DNA from 2 places in the Pseudescherichia vulneris genome. Region 2 is predicted to be linked to the other one. Evidence: predicted binding sites of a transcription regulator. Region 2 holds the regulator's gene; the other holds the start of a gene.
What was found. The regulator CRP, encoded in region 2, controls carbon source genes, mostly activating them, when cyclic AMP is high. The targets are predictions, from matches to a motif close to ATGTGANNNNNNTCACAT.

Region 1: a site for CRP is predicted at 8,764-8,781, ahead of FN633_RS13965 (mannitol dehydrogenase family protein). Genes of this name have one in related genera too.

Annotation. Positions count from the first base shown of each region.
Region 1 covers NZ_LR607338.1:3,345,325-3,359,871, forward strand. The annotation lists gene yejF (microcin C ABC transporter ATP-binding protein YejF) at 1-225, opposite strand, end outside; gene FN633_RS13935 (microcin C ABC transporter permease) at 227-1,252, opposite strand; gene FN633_RS13940 (microcin C ABC transporter permease YejB) at 1,252-2,346, opposite strand; gene FN633_RS13945 (extracellular solute-binding protein) at 2,362-4,170, opposite strand; gene mepS (bifunctional murein DD-endopeptidase/murein LD-carboxypeptidase) at 4,385-4,951, opposite strand; gene FN633_RS13955 (phosphatase PAP2 family protein) at 5,367-6,080, opposite strand; gene FN633_RS13960 (CobW family GTP-binding protein) at 6,114-7,100, opposite strand; gene FN633_RS13965 (mannitol dehydrogenase family protein) at 7,232-8,698, opposite strand; gene uxuA (mannonate dehydratase) at 8,907-10,097, shown strand; gene yeiP (elongation factor P-like protein YeiP) at 10,159-10,731, opposite strand; gene FN633_RS13980 (YkgJ family cysteine cluster protein) at 10,900-11,154, shown strand; gene setB (sugar efflux transporter SetB) at 11,151-12,332, opposite strand; gene fruB (fused PTS fructose transporter subunit IIA/HPr protein) at 12,702-13,832, shown strand; gene fruK (1-phosphofructokinase) at 13,832-14,547, shown strand, end outside.
Region 2 covers NZ_LR607338.1:1,241,978-1,248,561, forward strand. The annotation lists gene FN633_RS05110 (hydrolase) at 1-819, shown strand, start outside; gene FN633_RS05115 (YheU family protein) at 820-1,038, shown strand; gene FN633_RS05120 (phosphoribulokinase) at 1,092-1,961, shown strand; gene FN633_RS05125 (OsmC family protein) at 2,013-2,417, opposite strand; gene crp (cAMP-activated global transcriptional regulator CRP) at 2,726-3,358, shown strand; gene FN633_RS05135 (YccS/YhfK family putative transporter) at 3,411-5,492, shown strand; gene argD (bifunctional acetylornithine/succinyldiaminopimelate transaminase) at 5,489-6,584, opposite strand, start outside.

The DNA of each region.
Region 1 (14,547 bases), 2.1 Mb from region 2:
TTCGCCATGAAAGCGGATATCGCCGCTGGGGTAGACCACCGGCGGGGAGGGGAGCAGGCGCAGGATCGACAGAGCGCTAACGCTTTTGCCGGAGCCGGACTCGCCGACCAGCGCCAGGGTCTCACCGGCCTCAACCTGGAGCGACAGATCGCTGACCACGGTACGCAGCTGGTCCTGATGACGGAAGGCGACCGAAAGCGAATCAATGGTGAGGAGGGGAGTCATATCAGAGCGCCTTGTTGGGATCAAACGCGTCGCGCACGGCTTCGCCAATAAAGATCAGCAGCGAAAGCAGCACCGCCACCGACAGGAAGGCGGCAATACCCAGCCACGGAGCCTGCAAATTATTTTTACCCTGTAACAGCAGCTCTCCCAGCGAAGGCGACCCCAGCGGCAGGCCAAAGCCGAGAAAGTCGAGCGAGGTCAGGGTAGTGATGGAGCCGCAGAGAATAAAGGGCAGGAAGGTGAGGGTGGCCACCATGGCGTTCGGCAGCATATGGCGGAAGATAATTCCGCGATCGCTCACCCCCAGCGCCTGCGCCGCGCGGATATAGTCAAAGTTGCGGGTGCGCAGGAATTCCGCCCGCACCACGCCCACCAGGCTCATCCAGCCGAAGATCACCGTGATCGCCAGCAGCCACCAGAAGTTTGGCTGGATCACGCTGGAGAGCAGGATGATCAGAAACAGCGTCGGCATCCCCGACCAGACCTCAATAAAACGCTGGCCCCAGAGGTCGATTTTACCCCCGTAGTAGCCCTGTAACGCTCCGGCCAGCACGCCAACCACGCTGGAGCAGAGGGTCAGCATCAGGCCAAACAGCACCGAGATCCGCGTTCCGTAGAGGATGCGCGCCAGCACGTCGCTGCCGTTGGCATCGGTTCCTAGCCAGTTCTGCGCCGAAGGGGGGGAGGGGAAAGGCGTGTCGGTCGCAAAGTTAATGCTGGTGGCCCCAAAGCGGATCGGGGCCCATAGCGCCCAGCCGTGAGTCGCAATCTGCTGTTGTAGCCACGGATCCTGATAATCGGCTGGGGTGGCAAACTCGCCGCCAAACGCGGTCTCGCTGTAATCCTTGAACACCGGGGCATACCAACGATCCTGATAATGCACCAGCAGCGGCTTATCGTTAGCGATAAGCTCTGAGCCGAGGCTGAGGACGAAAATCACCGCAAAGATCCACAGCGACCAATAGCCGCGGCGGTTATGGCGAAAGCGCGCCCAGCGGGCCTGGTTGACGTGGCTTAATCGACGCATCAGCGACCCTCAAAATCGATACGCGGATCGACCAGCGTATAGCTGATATCGCTCAGGATATTCAGCAGCAGACCAATCAGCGTGAAAATATAGAGCGTACCAAACATCACCGGATAGTCTCGCGACACGGTCGCCTCATAGCCCAGCAGGCCAAGGCCGTTGAGGGAGAACATCACCTCAATCAGCAGCGAGCCGGTAAAAAACATGCTGATAAAGGTGGCCGGGAAACCGGCGATCACCAGCAGCATGGCGTTACGGAAGACGTGGTTACGTAAGATCGCCCGCTCGCTTACCCCTTTCGCCCGGGCGGTCACCACATACTGCTTGCGGATCTCATCAAGAAACGAATTTTTAGTCAGCATGGTCAGCGCCGCGAAGCCGCCGATCACCGTCGCCAGCACCGGCAGGGTAATATGCCACAGGTAGTCGGTTATTTTTTGATACCAGGGCAGGGCGTCAAAGTTGGCGGATACCAGCCCGCGCAGCGGGAAGAGATCGTAGTAGCTGCCGCCTGCAAACAGCACAATCAGCAGGATAGCGAACAGAAAGGCAGGAATAGCGTAGCCGATAATGATAAACGCGCTGCTCCAGATATCGAAGCGGCTGCCGTTGTAGACCGCTTTGCGGATCCCCAGCGGAATCGACACCAGATAGATAATCAGCGTTCCCCACAGCCCGAGGGTAATAGAGACCGGCATGCTGTCTTTGATTAGCTGTAGCACCGAGGCGCTGCGAAACAGGCTATCGCCAAAGTCAAAGCGCACGTAGTTCCACAGCATGGTGAAGTAGCGTTCGTATAGCGGCTTATCAAAGCCGTAGCGTTTGGTGATCTCGGCGATCACCTCCGGATCCAGCCCGCGTGCGCCGCGATACTGCCCTTCACCCACGTTGCCGACCCCTGTACGGGCGTGGGTTGCGCCCATGCCTTCTCCGCCACCGCCCGGCATGCCGCCCTGTTGTCCGAACTCAATGGCGGCAATCGCCTGGTCCACCGGCCCGCCGGGCGCGATTTGGACAATAAAAAAGTTGATGGTGATGATCGCCCACAGGGTGGGGATCACCAGCAGTAGGCGGCGGATAAGATAGGCACCCATCGTCTCGTGTACTCCTTAGCGCCTGTCGGCAGGCAGTTTTGCCGCTTTATTTACGTCGTACCACCAGGTATCAAACCCGAGGGAGTAGATCGGGCGTACTTCGGGCATGGAGAACTTATCCCAGTACGCAAGGCGATCGGCCGCCATAAACCACATCGGCAGCATGTAGTAGTTCCAGGTCAGGACGCGATCCAGCGCGCGCCCGAGCGGCACAAGCTTCTCTTTATTCCCCTGGTTGGCAACGATCTGCCCCAGCAGGGCGTCGATCACCGGGCTGCTGACGCCTGGCGTATTATAGGTCGAATCAAGGTATTGCGACCCCCAGGAGATTTGCAGGTCGGTACCGGGCCACGGCGTAGCGCGCACGGTGCGTGGCATCATATCAAAGTCGCGGCTGCGCAGACGATTGGTCAGCTGGGAGTTATCCACCTGGCGAACGTTCATGACGATCCCGAGACGCTGCAAACTGTGCTGAAACGGCATTACCCACAGATTGTTGGCCCCGGCAGGCAGCAGCAGCTCAAAGCTAAAGGGTTTGCCGGTTTTAGCGTTCACTCGCTTCTGCTTTTTCAGCACCCAGCCCGCGTCATCCAGCAGCGTGCTGGCCTTCAGCAGGTTAGCACGGTCGAAGCCGTTACCCTTTGACACCGGCGGCTGATAGATCTGAGTAAACACTTCCGGCGGCAGGTCAGCCTTCATCGGGGCGAGCAGGGTGAGCTCTGCCGCATCCGGATAACCGCGCGCGGCGTACTCGGTATTCTGGAAATAGCTGTTGGTGCGGCTGTAGGCGTTATAGAACAGCGCCTTGTTCATCCACTCAAAGTCAAAGGCGAGGGTAAGCGCCTCGCGTACGCGGCGGTCACTAAACAGCGGGCGCTGGTTATTGAACGCCAGCCAGCGCGTATCCTGTGCCGATTCGTTCTTCAGCTCCTGCTTAACAATCTGGTGATTGCTGAAGTTTTTGCCGCTGTAGCGGGTGGCCCAGTTTTTGGCATCGCCCTCGGTACGCATGTCGAATGCGCCAGCCTTAAAGGCTTCAAAGGCGACGTTATCGTCGAGATAGTAGTCGTAGCGGATCGAATCGAAATTCCAGCGGCCGCGGTTAACCGGCAGATTAGCTCCCCAGTAGTCCTTCACCCGGCTGTAGACGATATACTGGCCCATGCGCCACGTGGTAATGCGGTACGGCCCGCTGCCCAGCGGCGGAGTGGCGAGGGGATCGCTGAGCTTGTGATCTTTCCAGAACTTTTCCGGCATCACCGGGAGGGTGAGCAGGCTGAGCATATCCTCTTTGCCCGGCTTCGCCAGCTTGATGCGCACCGTGAGCGGGGCGATAGCTTCCATCGTTGTGCCTTTATAGATCAGGCGAAACTGCGGCACCCCTTCGGTCATAAATTTATGGAAGGTGAAGGCGACGTCGCGGGCGGTAATGGGCGAACCGTCGTGAAAGGTGGCGCGGGGATTGAGCGCGATCTCCATCCACGAATAGTCATCGGCATAGCGTGCGACCTCAGCAATCAGCGGATAGTAGCTGCCGGGTTCATCGTCGGAGGTGGTGTAGAGCGAGTCATAGAGCGACTCGGTGCGCACGCCGGCATTGCCGCGCAGGGCAAAACGGTTGAAGTTATCGAACGTGCCAATCACCGACAGCGTAACGTTGCCGCCTTTGGGGGCCGCCGGGTTCACATAGTCAAAATGGGTAAAGTCGATAGCGTATTTCGGTTCGCCAATCACGGCGAAGGCATAGTTCTCTTTAATAGCCTGTGCCTGGCAAGTAAAGCAGATCAGGGCCAACAGCAGAGCAGAGAGGCGCGCAAACGTCATCAGGCAGTGTCCTTTTACCGAGCGCTAAGATTCAGTAAATGATAAGTGACCTTGAGGATATTGTGAATATCAATCGCGCGCTATTGCACTGGGTAGAATTTGCCTGGCAACAGGGCAAAAAAAAGCGCTGCCGGAGCAACGCTTTCATCTATTATTATGTTTTCGCGATACCGGCCAAGGGAAAACCGATCCCGAGAAGTTTGCCGCGTACGAATTAGCTGCGAGCTAAAACGCGGCGCGCTTCATTGTAGCGCTTCTTCCAGTATGGCTCATCCATGTTGGAGATCATCACACCGCTGCTGGTGGATGCATGAACAAACTGGTTGTTACCGATATAGATGCCAACGTGGCGGCCGGTAGAGCCAGCGCGGAACAGAACCAGGTCGCCGGTACGCAGGCTAGTGCGCGAAACCGATTTACCCATCTCCTGCTGTTCGTAGGTCGAACGCGGCAGCTCTAAGCCAAACTGTTCACGGAAGGTGCGCTGTACGAAACCTGAGCAGTCGATACCGCGTTTGGTATCACCGCCAAGACGGTAACGCACGCCTTTCCAGCTGGCGTATTGATCCATAATTCGCGATTTAACGTCGAGATTACGAACCATACTTTCAAATTCATCCTGAGAGGCTTGCAGTGAAGAGGCATCTTCCATGCCCACAACATGCGTCTCAGGGTGCATATTCTTTGCGGTATTTGTCGAACAAGCTGAAAGCAGTGCCGCTACTGCAATCGCGGGGATAGCCCGCCAGAGATATCTCAGGAACGGTTGAGATTTGACCATGTTGCTTATTTTCCCTTGAAGTCCTTAACGATAAATAATCGTTATAAAATGCCAAACGTGACGAGACTAATTACTTGCGCACTGAGAGACAATTCCTCTTGGTCAAATCTGTGGAGAAACGCACAAATTAATTCACAGCGGGAATATTTATCTCTGTGGGGCGAAACGTCATCGAGATTAACCGATCGTATCCCCCATTGCGAGTAGTTTTATAGGATTTTTTATAAGAAATTATGATAGACAAAGTGAAAAAAATGATTTGGGTGAAAAATGTGCGATTTAGCTTAAAAACCATTCAACTTACTAATTTGTAAACAAAATTAAATGACAATTTGATGACAAACTGCGGCGAGAGGTAAAAATTTGTGTCAGGGATCCTAATGAATCCCTGATGTCCAGTGTTAATATTAGTTTTTTAAATGTTATTAAATTGTATGTTTTTATTAGGTAGGTAATGGTTAAAGCGCGAAATGACTTTGTCACTAAATGACGTTAGCAGGATCCACGGCAGGCCAATAAGTACCGCAGAAAGGGATCCCACAGCGATATCGCTAAACCAGTGGGCGCCAATCATTACCCTTGGGAAGGCAAAAACCACAAAAATAATAAGGGCAACCGCGAAGGTTTTGCCACCAAAATAGCGCCACATGAATGTGGAAAAAATAAGCAGCATCATGCCGTGATCGCCAGGGAAACTGTCTTTAGAGGCGTCCTTAGTGGATATGTCTAACAGTTCGCTCGCGCGCCAAATATCGTTGAAATAGAGGGTAGGGCTGGCGCGTTTAACCGGATAGAGGTGCTGCGCCAGCTGGTTCACTATCAGTGCCGTGAGCAGCATCGTTAAGCCGATGGCCACAATGCGCTGGCGGCCCGCGCCGTCGGCTTTTAGCCAGAACGCGAGCATTACACAGCCCATGGCCAGCAGCGAGCAGGCGTCAAACCCCCGGTTATTGGTGATGGCCACCAGCCACAGGAAGGCGCGACTCTCCACCAGCAGATGATTGAAAAAATGAAAAATCGCGGAGTCCAGCGTAAACCACGCCCCATGATTAGCGGGCAGATACCAGGATAAAAACAGGGCCAGCCCGGCAATGTTAAGCAGTAATATAAGCGGCAGTCGATTTTTCATTAGTCCATCACGGCAGATTCTAAAGCCGCAACGTTAATCGCTATCCGCTAAACGAAGCTTCAACAGAGCGGACTGAAGCGTATTCCAGTCCACGTCCCCCTCTGCAATGAGCTCAATGCGGCTGTCCGGTGGCGCAACGCTTTGTGTCTCAATATGGAAATCGTCGCCCTGGCGATTGATACGTACCAGCCCTTCGGCAATGCGCATCACGCCTTTGACCCGTCCAACCGGGGCCAGGCGCGCCCACTCCAGAATGCCCACGGTATCAAACAGCGTTTCGGCATCAAAAATCCAGCCGCAGGCCTGATGACCCTGACCGCTGTTCAGGCTGCGCCGCCAGCGCTGGTGGGTGGGCAGGTTCAGCGCCGCCAGACCCTTTTTCTCCGCGTGGCCGTGGCTGTGCTCGGCGCTGACGGGCAGCGCGCGACGGTTGCGGCGAGGCAGATCCAGCAGCGCCGGGTCAATCTCACCTTGAGTGGCGGTAAGCAGCTGGCGATCGCCGCCGAACTGCTGCCACCACTGGGCCAGCGCCGCCTCGCTTTCCGGGATGGCGCGATCGCTTTTATTCGCCACGATAATATCTGCCGCCGCCAGCTGATCGCGGAAGTTCTCATTGCTGACCGCTTTTTCATTCAGCAGCTGGCGCGGATCAAGCAGGCAGAGGGTGGCGCGCAGGTCGATCCACGGCTCATACACTTCCGCCGTCAGGATATCGAGGATCTGCTTCGGATGGCCCAGACCGGTGGGCTCAATCAGCAGGCGATCGGGTTTACCCTGGCGCAACAGGGTATTCAGCCCCACCTGCATCGGCAGGCCGTTGACGCAGCACATGCAGCCGCCGGGGATCTCTTTGAGCAGTGCGCCGCTCTCCGCCATCAGCGCGCCGTCGATGCCGACTTCACCAAATTCATTGACCAGCACGGCCCACTTCTCGCCCTCTGGCTTGTTTTCCAGCAGATGCAATATAGAGGTGGTTTTGCCGGTGCCCAGGAAGCCGGTAATTAAATTGGTCTTAGTCACATTCGCTCCAGAAATAGTCCCGCCCGATAAAGGGCGTAAAAACAATCTCATCATCCTGGCGAAAAAAGAGTGAAAAGAGAAGCGTGAACGCGGACGGGAGCATTTTCCGTCCGCGGTAAAGGCAGGAAAGGTTAATTCTGAAGCGTAGCGATCACCGCCTGATGCGCGCCCTGGGTGGCGATGCGCTGCCAGGCCGTTTCGATACCGGAGACAAAGTCCGGGTTTTGCGCGAGGTCGCTGCCAAAGATTTCGCTGAGCGAGAGCAGGGCGGTGACGCGTTCGTGCTCGCTGCTCTGGGCGACCTTCTCGCGGAAGGTGGCCGCCAGTGGATCGCGCACGTCTATAGCGTTGCCTGCATCATCAACGCCGCTGACGTAGCGCATCCAGCCCGCGACGCCCAGCGCCAGCAGTGGCCAGGGGGTTCCACGCTGCAGATGAAGACGAATACTCTCCAGCATGCGCTGGGGGAGCTTCTGGCTGCCGTCCATCGCAATTTGCCAGGTGCGGTGCTGTAGCGCCGGGTTGGCAAAGCGCGCCAGCAGGCTCTCGGCATAGTCAGTGAGATCGACCCCGGTAATGCGCAGCGTGGGGGCCTGCTCGTCCAGCATCAGACGGCGGGCGGCGGCGCGGAAATGCGCGTCGGCCATACAGTCGTTGATGTGGGCAAAGCCTGCCAGGTAGCCTAGCCAGGCTAAAAAGGAGTGGCTGCCGTTGAGCATCCGCAGCTTCATCTGCTCCCAGGGCAGGACGTCATCGACCATCTGCACGCCTGCGGCTTCCCACTCTGGACGTCCGGCGACGAAGTTATCTTCAATCACCCACTGGATAAACGGCTCACAGCTGATGGCGCAGGGATCTTCTACCCCCAGCACCTCGGCAATCTCGGCCAGCGAGGCGTCGGTGGCCGCGGGCACAATGCGGTCGACCATCGTGCCCGGAAAACTGACCTGTTCGGCGATCCACGCCGCCAACTCGGCAGAGCGCTGCTGCGCCATCCCCAGCACGGCGTTTTTGACTACGTGGCCGTTGTCCGGAATATTGTCGCAGGAGAGGACGCTGAAGGGAGGCAGGCCCCGCTCGCGACGGCGGGAGAGAGCCTCAACCAGAATGCCCGGTGCGGAGTGCGGCTCCTGCGGATGTTGCAGATCGTGCATAATACGTTCGTTGCGGGGATCCAGTTTGCCAGTGGCCGGATCGATGCAGTAGCCTTTCTCGGTGATGGTCAGCGAGACAATCGCCACCTGCGGCTCGCAGAACTTCTCAATAATGGCCGCCAGCGAGTCGAGCTTAGCGTTAAGACACTCCTTTACCGCGCCAACAATAATCGCCTGGTTGCCCTCTGCGCCTTTCTCCAGCACGGTAAACAAATGATCCTGCTCCCGGAGCTGGGTCATTAAGGTGTCGCCGCTAAACAGGCTGATCTCGCAGATCCCCCAGTCGCCGCCCCGGGCGTTCAGCACCCGATCGGTTAACAGCGCCTGGTGGGCGCGATGAAAAGCGCCAAACCCAAAGTGGACAATGCGCGAGCGTAGCGCCTGACGATCGTACCCTGGCCGTTGAACGCTGTCCGCGAGGGCAACTGAGGCAATATTTTTCATGACCAACACACCTGATTAACTAATAATTAACAAAAAGCAGTGTAAAGTTATATGACAGCAAATTAAATTGGTGTGCCTCAAATATCTGCGTAACGTGAGCTGGATCAATCAAAACTGGTGGACCAATTGACCCTAATCGGGAAACATGTATGGTAGTCGTCATCTGTATGAGCCATATTGGTATAACAACTTTATGTGAGGTTAGGCGATGGAACACACCTGGCGTTGGTACGGTCCGAACGATCCGGTTTCTCTTGATGATGTGCGTCAGGCAGGCGCAACGGGCGTGGTCACTGCGCTGCACCATATTCCTAACGGTCAGGTTTGGCCGGTGGAAGAGATCAAACAGCGCCAGGCGCTGCTGGCCGAAAAAGGGTTAACCTGGTCGGTGGTTGAGAGCATCCCGGTGCATGAAGAGATCAAAACCCACAGCGGTCAGGTTGATACCTGGATTGCCAACTATCAGCAGAGCATCCGTAACCTTGCCGCCTGCGGCATTGATACCGTCTGCTACAACTTTATGCCCATCCTCGACTGGACGCGTACCGATCTGGAGTATGAGCTGCCGGACGGCTCCAAAGCGCTGCGTTTCGACCAGATCGCCTTTGCCGCTTTTGAGCTGCACGTTCTGAAGCGCAACGGCGCAGAAGCGGACTACAGCGAAGAGGAGCAGCGCCAGGCCAAAATCTGGTTCGACAACGCCAGCGAGGCTGAAATCGACAAGCTGACCCGCAATATCATTGCTGGCCTGCCGGGAGCGGAAGAGGGCTACACCCTGGACCAGTTCCGCGCTCGCCTGGCGGAGTATGACGGCATCAATAAAGCGCAGCTGCGGGAAAACATGGCCGTCTTTCTGCGGGCCATTGTTCCGGTGGCAGAAGAAGCTGGCGTGCGCCTGGCGGTACACCCGGACGATCCGCCGCGGCCGATCCTCGGTCTGCCGCGCATTGTCTCTACCATTGAAGATATGCAGTGGCTGAAAGAGACCGTGGACAGCATCAACAACGGCTTCACCATGTGCACCGGCTCCTACGGCGTGCGCGCCGATAACGATCTGGTGAAAATGGTGGAAACCTTCGGCGACCGCATTCACTTCACCCACCTGCGCTCAACCTGTCGGGAAGAGAATCCAAAAACCTTCCACGAGGCGGCACATCTGCAGGGCGATGTGGATATGGTGTCGGTAGTGAAAGCGATTTTGACCGAAGAGCAGCGCCGTAAACAGGCGGGCGACCTGCGTCCGATCCCGTTCCGTCCGGATCACGGTCATCAGATGCTTGACGATCTGCGTAAGAAAACCAACCCGGGCTATTCGGCGATTGGTCGCCTGAAGGGAATGGCGGAAGTGCGTGGCGTGGAGCTGGCGCTGAAGCAGGTGATGTTCCGCGATTTATTATAAGTCTGAGGTAGGCCGGGTAAGGCGTTCGCCGCCACCCGGCATTTTTAATGGTTATGGCGTTTTAATCCGCGCGGCCCATGTAGCGGCTCTCTTCGATGTGAATGCGGATCTTCTCGCCGGTGGTCAGGTATTCAGGCACCTGGATCACCAGACCGGTGCTCAGGGTCGCCGGCTTGGTGCGTGAGCTGGCCGATGCGCCTTTAATTCCCGGTGCGGTTTCCACAATCTCCAGATCCACCGTCTGCGGCAGCTCCAGCGCCAGCAGCTGACCATCCCACGTCAGAACCTGCATATCTGGCATACCGCCCTCTGGAATAAACTGCAGCTCTTCTTCAATCTGCTCTTTGGTGAAGATATACGGGGTGTAGTCTTCTTTATCCATAAAGACGTACTCGTTGCCGTCCACGTAGGAGAAGTCAACGAAGCGACGGGTCAGGGTCACGGTATCTACAATGTCATCGCCCTTGAAGCGCTCTTCCACTTTCATCCCGGTACGGACGTCGGCGAAGCGCATTTTATAGAGGGTGGCTGCACCGCGGGCGCTAGGGGATTGAATATCGATATTTTTAACAATCAGCAGCTTGCCGTTGTAGTTCAATACCATACCTTTTTTAATTTCGTTCGCTCTTGCCATGATGGATCCTGTGCGGGAAAAGTGGAAAAAATATCGCGACAAAGTACCCGCGAGGGGCGCAGTTGGCAAGCCTCTTCGCCAGGTTTTGCATCTTGACTACAAAAAGTGTTAGCGTGCGGCAAAAGGTCGGCATTTGCTGCGCGATCGATCGCTAAAAGAGAGCCGTTTATGGAGTGTCGCTCGGACTGCGGAGCCTGCTGTACCGCCCCGTCAATCAGTAGTCCTATTCCTGGGATGCCCAACGGCAAACCGGCCAACACGCGCTGCGTTCAGCTCTCAGCGGATAACCTCTGCAACATCTTCGGCTCGCCCCTGCGCCCGAAGGTCTGCTCCGGCCTACAGCCGTCCCAGGAGATGTGCCTTACCAGCCGTGACGCGGCGATAACCTGGCTGCTTGAGCTCGAAGCGGCAACCGCACCCTAAACGTCCTTAATCCGCGCCAGGCAGACGGCGGCGATCAGCACCATCACCAGTGCGAACCAGAATACGGCGTGGTAGTTCCAGAGCTCTGCCACTATCCCTGCCAGCGAACCGGCAATAATCCAGCCTACGCGTGTGGTGTTGGTATAGAGCGTGGTGGCGGCCCCGGCCTGACCCGGCATCAGATCCTGGAAATAGAGCATGCCAATCCCCGCCAGAATGCCGATATAGATGGCGTTCAGCAGCTGGAGGGCCAGCAGCAGGGCGGGGGTATGCACCGTCAGCATCCCGATATAGAACAGCAGGCCGCCCACTACCGCAATACGCATCAGGAAGCGTTTACCGAAGCGCTTTGCATAGTAGCCGGCAATCAGCATCGTCGGGATCTCCAGCCCGGCGGCGGTGCCCATCATCACGCCAGCCAGCTTCTCCGGCAGGTGCAGTTCATCAATGATAAACAGCGGCATATTGATAATGTAGAGGCTGTTGGTGCCCCACATCAGGGTGCAGATAGTAAACAGCAGCAGGGCATCGCGACGGTTGGTGCGCGGGGCTTCTACCACGCCACTGGCGAGGCGCGGCTCCTTACGCATCGCAGGCAGGAAAAGCCAGACCATCACGCCACAGACGATAAAAGCGACCCCCGCGCTGAGGTACATAGCGGTAAAGCCAAACCCCATCGCCAGGGCGTAGGCCAGCGGCGGGCCAATGACCCATGCGAGTGACACCTGAGCGCGCAGTATCGAGCTGAACATCACCGCTTCCCGGCCGGTCTGGTCGGCGTGCTCGCGAGCGAGGGCGAACATCTGCGGGTTGGCGGTAGAGCCAAAGCTGCTCAGGAATACGCCGATAAACAGCAGAATAAAGTAGTTGCGGTTCCAGGCAAACAGCAAGCAGGCCAGCATGCCGAGCAGGCAGCAGAAAACGATCAGGTTTTTGCGGCTCCCTTTGCGGTCGGATCGCCCAGCCAGAAACTGGCTCACCAGAATGCCGATCACCGCGCTGCCGGTGAAGAAGAAACCCACCATCGCCGGACGAGCGTGGACCTCGTTGGTCAGAAACAGGCTCAGGGTCGGGGTCTGTAACGCGCCGGCGATACCGGTTAAAAAGGCAACGATCAGGAACGCGGCAGAGGTGAAATCAACGGGTCTGTTGGCAGCGTCAGCAGGAGAAGTTTGCATCTTTTACTATTGTTTAGGATAGAGAGACGCGGAGTTTACGCCGCTGGAGCAAAAATAGACAGCCATCGCACCGGGTTTTGCCACAAAAAATCAAAACACTATTTTGAAATAATTATCATTAAAGCTGACGTTGCTGAAACATGGCGTTGAAAGCGACTTTTGGTTCAGCAGCGCGTCGGCAGGTGTTAAAGAAATGTGCATTAGCTCTAAGTTTTTGCAGCCAAATGACGAGTTTCCTTGATCCCTTAAGCGGTCTGAGCAAGACTTCGTGAAACGTTTCAGCGTCACCTGCGCGATCGTTCCCGCGCCGGTGACGCTCCATTTCACCAACTAGCTGAAACGATTCAAGTTCAGCAGGAGTGGAGATTCATGTTCCAGTTATCCGTTCAGGACATCCATCCGGGCCAGCAGGCCGGTAATAAAGAAGAGGCGATTCGCCAGATCGCGGGCGCGCTGGTGCAGGCGGGCAACGTGGCTGACGGCTACGTGGCTGGCATGCTCGCCCGTGAGCAGCAGACCTCAACCTTCCTCGGCAACGGCATCGCTATTCCGCACGGCACCACCGATACCCGCGACCAGGTGCTGAAAACCGGCGTGCAGGTTTACCAGTTCCCGCAGGGTGTCCTGTGGGGTGAAGGGCAGGTGGCCTACGTTGCTATCGGCATCGCTGCCAGCTCTGACGAACATTTGGGCCTGCTGCGTCAGCTGACCCACGTGCTGAGCGACGACGACGTCGCAGCCCAGCTGCAATCCGCTACGACCGCTGAAGAGCTGCGTGCCCTGCTGATGGGTGAAAAGCAAAGCGCTGGCATGAAGCTGGACAATGAAACGCTGACCCTCGACGTCGCGGCCAGCGATCTGGTGACGCTCCAGGCGCTGAATGCCGGTCGCCTGAAAGAGGCCGGGGCAGTTGACGTAAACTTTGTGACCCGCGCCATCAGCGAACAGCCGATGAACCTCGGCCAGGGGATCTGGCTGAACGACAGCGCCGAAGGCAATCTGCAAAGCGCTATCGCCGTCAGCCGGGCGGCAAACGCCTTTGACGTGAACGGCGAGCGCGCGGCGTTGCTGGTGAGCGTAGCCATGACCGACAACGGCCCGGAAGCGGTGCTGAAACGTCTGGCTGACATGCTGCTGGCGAATAAAGCTGACCGTCTGCTGACCGCTGATTCCGCCACGCTGCTGGCGCTGCTGACCAGCGATGATGCGCTGAAGGCTGACGTGCTGAACGCCGAGTTTGTCGTACGCAATGAGCATGGCCTGCACGCCCGCCCGGGTACGATGCTGGTTAACACCATTAAACAGTTTAACAGCGACGTCACCGTCACCAATCTGGACGGTAGCGGCAAGCCTGCCAACGGTCGCAGCCTGATGAAGGTTGTGGCGCTGGGCGTGAAGAAGGGCCACCGCCTGCGCTTTACCGCTCAGGGCGAGGATGCTGAACAGGCGCTAAAAGCGATTGGCGACGCCATCGCAGCTGGTCTGGGGGAGGGCGCATAATGAGCAGACGTGTAGCCACCATCACCCTTAACCCTGCCTATGACCTGGTCGGGTTCACCCCGGAAATTGAACGCGGTGAAGTCAACCTTGTGCGAACTACCGGCCTGCATGCCGCAGGGAAAGGGATCAACGTCGCCAAAGTGCTTAAAGATTTAGGCATTGACGTCACCGTCGGCGGTTTCCTCGGCAAAGATAACCAGGATGGCTTCCAGCAGCTGTTCAGCGAGCTAGGGATCGCCAACCGTTTCCAGGTGGTGCAGGGTCGTACCCGCATCAACGTTAAGCTGACCGAAAAAGACAGCGAAGTCACCGATTTCAACTTCTCCGGTTTTGAAGTGACTCCGGCAGACTGGGAACGCTTTGTCGCCGACTCCCTGAGCTGGCTGGGCCAGTTCGATATGGTCTGCGTCAGCGGCAGCCTGCCGGCTGGCGTGAGTCCAGAAGCCTTTACCGACTGGATGACGCGCCTGCGCAGCCAGTGTCCGTGCATCATCTTTGACAGCAGCCGGGAGGCGCTGGTCGCCGGGCTGAAGGCCGCGCCGTGGCTGGTGAAGCCGAACCGCCGCGAGCTGGAGATCTGGGCCGGGCGCAAGCTGCCCGAGCTGAAAGATGTGATTGAAGCCGCTCATGCCCTTCGCGAGCAGGGAATTGCCCACGTGGTGATCTCGCTGGGCGCAGAAGGGGCGCTGTGGGTTAACGCTTCAGGCGAATGGAT
Region 2 (6,584 bases):
CCGCAGCAGGCAAAAGATAAGCCCCGGCTGGTGGTCTTTCACGGTCTGGAGGGCAGCCTGCACAGCCCCTACGCCCATGGCTTAATCCACGCCGCCAAACAGCGCGGCTGGCTTGGGGTGGTGATGCACTTTCGCGGCTGCAGCGGCGAGCCTAACCGCCTGAACCGCATCTATCACTCCGGCGAAACCGAAGATGGCAGCGCGTTCCTGCACTGGCTGCATAATGCGTTTGGCCCAGCGCCGACGGCGGCAGTAGGCTACTCCCTCGGCGGCAATATGCTTGGCTGCCTGCTGGCTAAAGCCGACGATAGCCTGCCGCTCAACGCGGCGGTGATTGTCTCAGCGCCGCTGGTGCTGGAGGCCTGTAGTCTCCATATGGATAAGGGTTTTACACGCTTCTACCAGCATTACCTGCTGAACCTGCTGAAAGCCAACGCCACGCGCAAGCTCAAGGCCTATCCCGGCTCGCTGCCGATCGATCTCGCCCAGCTCAAGCGCGTGCGCCGCATCCGTGAGTTTGATGATCTGATCACCGCGAAGGCGCACGGGTTCGATGATGCCATTGACTATTATCGCCGAAGCAGCGCCATGCCGGTCCTGCCGCAGATCCGCAAACCGACGCTGATTATCCATGCCAAAGACGATCCCTTTATGGATCACCACGTCATTCCGGCGGCGGGTCATTTACCCGCTAATATTGAGTATCAGTTGACCGAACATGGCGGCCATGTTGGCTTCGTTGGCGGCACGCTACGCCGCCCTGAGATGTGGCTTGAAAAGCGCATCCCCGACTGGCTGGCACCCTATCTGGAGGCATAGATGATTATTCCCTGGCAAGAGGTTCCACCCGAGACGCTCTACAGCCTGATTGAGAGCTTTGTCTTGCGCGAAGGCACCGATTATGGTGAACATGAGCGTTCGCTTGAGCAAAAGGTTGCCGACGTAAAGCGTCAGTTGGAAACGGGTGAGGCCGTGCTGGTGTGGTCAGAGCTACACGAGACGGTCAATATTATGCCCCGTAAACAGTTTCGCGAATAACGCTGCGTCAGGCGATCCGCCCTCTTCTGCTGTTTATCAGGGAGTCGTTCGCTATGTCAGCCAAACATCCGGTGATTGCTGTGACAGGTTCCAGCGGTGCAGGAACCACCACCACCAGCCTCGCCTTTCGTAAAATTTTTTCTCAGCTCGGGCTGCGCGCCGCCGAGGTGGAGGGCGATAGCTTCCACCGCTATACCCGTCCGGAGATGGATATGGCAATCCGCAAGGCGCGCGATGCCGGGCGGCATATCAGCTACTTTGGCCCGGACGCCAACGATTTTGGCCTGCTGGAGCAGACCTTTATCGAGTATGGTCACAACGGCACCGGGCAGGCGCGCAAGTATCTGCACACCTACGACGAAGCCGTGCCGTGGAACCAGGTTCCGGGCACCTTTACGCCGTGGCAGCCGCTGCCGGAACCTACCGATATTCTGTTTTATGAGGGGTTGCACGGCGGCGTGGTGACGCCCCAGCACGACGTGGCACGCCATGTGGATCTGCTGGTGGGGGTGGTGCCGATTATCAACCTGGAGTGGATCCAGAAGATGATCCGCGACACCAGCGAGCGCGGCCACTCCCGGGAGACGGTGATGGACTCGGTGGTACGCTCAATGGATGACTATATCAACTTCATTACGCCGCAGTTCTCCCGCACCCACATCAACTTCCAGCGCGTCCCCACGGTCGACACCTCAAACCCTTTCGCAGCCAAAAATATTCCCTCGCTGGACGAGAGCTTTGTGGTGATCCACTTCCGCGATCTGGAGGGGATAGATTACCCCTGGCTGCTGGCGATGCTGCAAGGCTCGTTTATCTCCCATATCAATACCCTGGTGGTGCCGGGCGGCAAAATGGGGCTGGCGATGGAGCTGATCATGCTGCCGCTGGTGCAGCGGCTGATGGAAGGCAAGAAGATTGAATAAGGCAATGCGCGTCATGTAGGCCCGGTAAGCGCAGCGCCACCGGGCATAAAATCATCCCTCAATCACTTCGTATGAATGGGTGATGTTAACCGCTTTCTCCAGCATCAGCGCCACGGAGCAGTACTTCTCCGCCGAGAGATCTACCGCGCGGGATACCGCCGCATCCTTCAGTTCTTTGCCGGTAACGATAAAGTGCAGGTTGATGTGGGTGAAGAGACGCGGGGCCTCTTCCCGGCGCTCGGAGGTCAGCTTCACTTCGCAATCGGTCACGCTATGACGGCCTTTCTGCAGGATCGACACCACGTCGATGGCGCTGCATCCGCCTGCCGCCATCAGCACCATCTCCATCGGGCTGGGGGCTTTATCCCCGGAGTTGCCGTCCATTAAAACCTGATGGCCAGAGGCGGATTCGCCGAGGAACGTTAACCCTTCAACCCATTTTACGCGTGCTTGCATTTTCATCACTCCAGAGTGGCAATTTTCCCGACAGATTACGCGCGCCGAGTAAAACGCGCAACGGAAGGCGACATCCATCAAGCTGAAGCGAGACACCAGGAGACACACGGCAAAAGCTATGCTAAAACAGTCGGGATGCTACGGTAATGTATTGACATTATGCAGGTATGCAGAGGACTTCAACCATTACAGGCCGCACGCTTATATTGACGGCCCCCTTCCCAGGATTCGGGAAGCATATGATTGCAACCCCAGCCGCCGGATGCGTCCCGCGACTGGCGCCAGCTTATAACAGAGGATAACCGCGCATGGTGCTTGGCAAACCACAAACAGACCCGACTCTCGAATGGTTCTTGTCTCATTGCCACATTCATAAGTACCCATCGAAGAGCACGCTGATTCACCAGGGTGAAAAAGCGGAAACGTTGTACTACATCGTCAAAGGCTCAGTGGCAGTGCTCATCAAGGACGAAGAAGGGAAAGAGATGATCCTCTCTTACCTGAACCAGGGCGACTTTATCGGTGAACTGGGCCTGTTTGAAGAGGGCCAGGAGCGCAGCGCATGGGTACGGGCGAAAACCGCCTGTGAAGTGGCCGAAATTTCCTATAAAAAATTCCGTCAGCTGATCCAGGTCAACCCGGATATTCTGATGCGTCTTTCGTCGCAGATGGCACGCCGCCTGCAGGTCACTTCTGAGAAAGTGGGTAACCTCGCCTTCCTCGACGTCACCGGCCGCATCGCGCAGACCCTGCTGAACCTGGCTAAACAGCCGGACGCCATGACCCATCCGGACGGGATGCAGATCAAAATCACCCGCCAGGAGATCGGCCAGATCGTCGGCTGCTCCCGTGAAACCGTAGGCCGTATTCTGAAGATGCTGGAAGATCAGAACCTGATCTCCGCGCACGGCAAAACCATCGTCGTCTACGGAACACGTTAAGCTTTAAGAACGGCGTATCGCCTCTGCGGACGCCGTTTTTGCTCTTCTCCTCATGTGGCGCAGGTTAATCTACCACCCCGAAGTTAACTACGCACTGCGGCAAACGCTGGTGCTGTGTCTTCCTGTGGCCATCGGTCTGGCGCTGGGTCATCTTCAGCATGGTCTGCTATTCTCGCTGGTGCCCGCCTGCTGCAACATTGCCGGTCTTGATACGCCGCACAAACGCTTCTTTAAGCGCCTGGTTATCGGCGGCTCGCTGTTTGCTGGCTGTAGCCTGGCGGTGCAGCTGCTGCTGGGGGCCAACGTTGCGCTCCCGCTGATCCTCGCCGGATTGGCAATGCTGCTGGGCGTCACGGCGGAAATCAGTCCTCTACACGCACGTCTGCTGCCCGCTTCGCTTATCGCCGCTATCTTTACCCTCAGCCTGGCGGGCAATATGCCGGTCTGGGAACCGCTGCTCATCTACGCCCTGGGCACGCTCTGGTATGGCGCATTTAACTGGTTCTGGTTTTGGCTGTGGCGCGAGCAGCCCCTGCGCGAATCATTGAGCCTGCTCTACCGCCAGCTCGCCGATTACTGCGAGGCGAAATACAGCCTGCTGACGCAGCACGCCGATCCGGAGAAGGCCCTGCCGCCGCTGCTGGCGCGTCAGCAAAAGGCGGTGGATCTCATCAGCCAGTGCTATCAGCAGCTGCATATGCTCGCCGCCAACCAGCATAACGACTACAAGCGTCTGCTGCGGGCGTTTCAGGTGGCGCTGGATCTGCAGGAGCACATCTCGGTCAGCCTGCACCAGCCGGAAGAGGTGCAGAAGCTGGTGGAGCGCAGCCACGCCGAAGCGGTGATCCGCTGGAATGCGCAGGTGGTCGCTGCCCGGCTTCGGGTGCTGGCAGACGACATTCTGTACCATCGCTACCCGACCCGCTTCACCATGGAGAAGCAGATTGGTGCCCTGGAGAAGATCGCCCGCCAACATCCGCAAAATCCGGTTGGGCAGTTCTGCGCCTGGCACTTTAGCCGCATCGCCCGCGTGCTGCGCACCCAGCGCCCACTCTATACCCGCGACCTGATGGCCGACCAGCAGCGCCGCCAGCCGCTGTGGGAGGCGCTCAAGAGTTATCTGTCGCTGAAATCTCCGGCGCTGCGCAATGCCGCCCGCATCAGCGTCATGTTGAGCATCGCCAGCCTGATGGGCAGTGCCCTGCATCTGCCGAAGCCCTACTGGATCCTAATGACGGTGCTGCTGGTTACGCAGAACGGCTACGGCGCTACTCGGGTACGTATTTTACATCGGGCGGCAGGCACACTGGCAGGGTTAACGGTTGCTGGCGTTGCCCTGCACTTCCATGTTCCGGAGGGGTATACCCTGCTGGGCATGCTATTTATCACGCTAATCAGCTACCTGATCATTCGCAAGAGCTACGGCTGGGCGACGGTAGGATTCACCATTACGGCGGTGTACTCGATTCAAATTCTGACCCTGAGCGGCGAGAATTTTATCGTTGCCCGGCTGATCGATACCCTGATTGGCTGCCTGATCGCCTTCGGCGGGATGGTCTGGCTCTGGCCGCAGTGGCAGAGCGGTCTACTGCGGAAAAACGCCCATGATGCCATTGAGAAGGATCAGGATGCGATTCGCCTGATCCTCAGCGACGATCCGCAGCCGACGCCGCTGGCCTACCAGCGGATACGGGTCAACCAGGCGCACAACGCCCTCTTTAACTCGCTGAATCAGGCGATGCAGGAGCCGGGGTTCAATACCCACTATCTGGAAGACATGAAGCTCTGGGTGACCCATAGCCAGTTTATCGTCGAGCATATTAACGCCCTGACAACGCTGGCTCGGGAGCATGCCATGCTGACGCCGGACCTGACCCAGCGCTATCTGGAGTCATGCGAAATTGCGCTTCAGCGCTGCCAGCAGCGGCTGGACTATGACGGGGCCGGAGCATCCGGGGACGCGAATATTCTTGAAGCGCCGGAGACGCGCACCCACGGCCCAATGAGCCCGATGGAGATGCATCTCCAGCGTATTATCGGGCATCTGAACAGCATGCACACCATCTCATCGGTGGCATGGCGTCAGCGCCCGCATCATGGCATCTGGCTTAATCGCCGGTGGAGTAAAGATTAAGCCCGGACAAGGTTGGCTACCGCCACGGCAAAGCGCTGCATGCCTTCATCAATATCCTGCTCGCTGACCACCAGCGACGGGGCAAAGCGCATCACGTCTGGCCCGGCGTTCAGCACCATCACGCCCTCATCGGCGGCCGCGTAAAGCAGATCGCGGGCGCGCCCCTTGTACTGCGGTTTTAGCTCGGCACCAATCAGCAGGCCCATGCCGCGAATATCGCTGAACACGTCAAACTGCTCGTCGATCTGCTGTAAATGTTTGACGAAGCGCTGTCGCTTCTCGCTAACGCCTTGCAGCACCTCAGTCGAGCTAATAATGTCAAAGGCTGCACCCGCCACCGCGCAGGCCAGCGGGTTGCCGCCGTAGGTCGAACCGTGGGAGCCCACGTGGAAGGCGTTGGCAATCGCCTCGGTGGTCAGCACGGCGCTGATAGGGAAACCGCCACCCAGCGCCTTGGCGCTGGTGAGGATATCCGGCGTTACGCCGTAGTGCATGTAGGCAAAGAGATCGCCGCTGCGCCCCATCCCGCACTGCACTTCATCAAAGACCAGCAGCGCCTGGTGCTGGTCGCACAGCTCGCGCAGGCCCTGTAAGAATTCTGGCGTGGCGGCAGTCACGCCCCCCTCCCCCTGCACCGGCTCAACCACCACCGCACAGGTGTGATCGTCCATCACCGCTTTCACCGCATGAAGATCGTTGAACGGCACGTGGATGATATCGGCGGGTTTCGGTCCGAAGCCGTCGGAGTATTTCGGCTGGCCGCCGACCGAGACGGTAAACAGCGAACGTCCGTGGAAGGCGTTATGGAAGGCGATGATTTTGGTTTTGTACGGACTGTGGCGCGTAGAGGCGTAGTAGCGCGCCAGCTTAAAGGCGGTTTCGTTGGCCTCGGTGCCGGAGTTCATAAACAGCACGCGCTCGGCAAAGGTGACGTCGATAATCTTACGCGCCAGGCGCAGCGCTGGCTCGTTGGTAAAGACATTGCTGGTATGCCACAGGGTTTCGCCCTGGCTCTTCAGCGCCTCCACCAGTGCAGGATGGCAGTGGCCCAGCGCCGTGACGGCAATCCCGCCCGCGAAATCAACATACTCC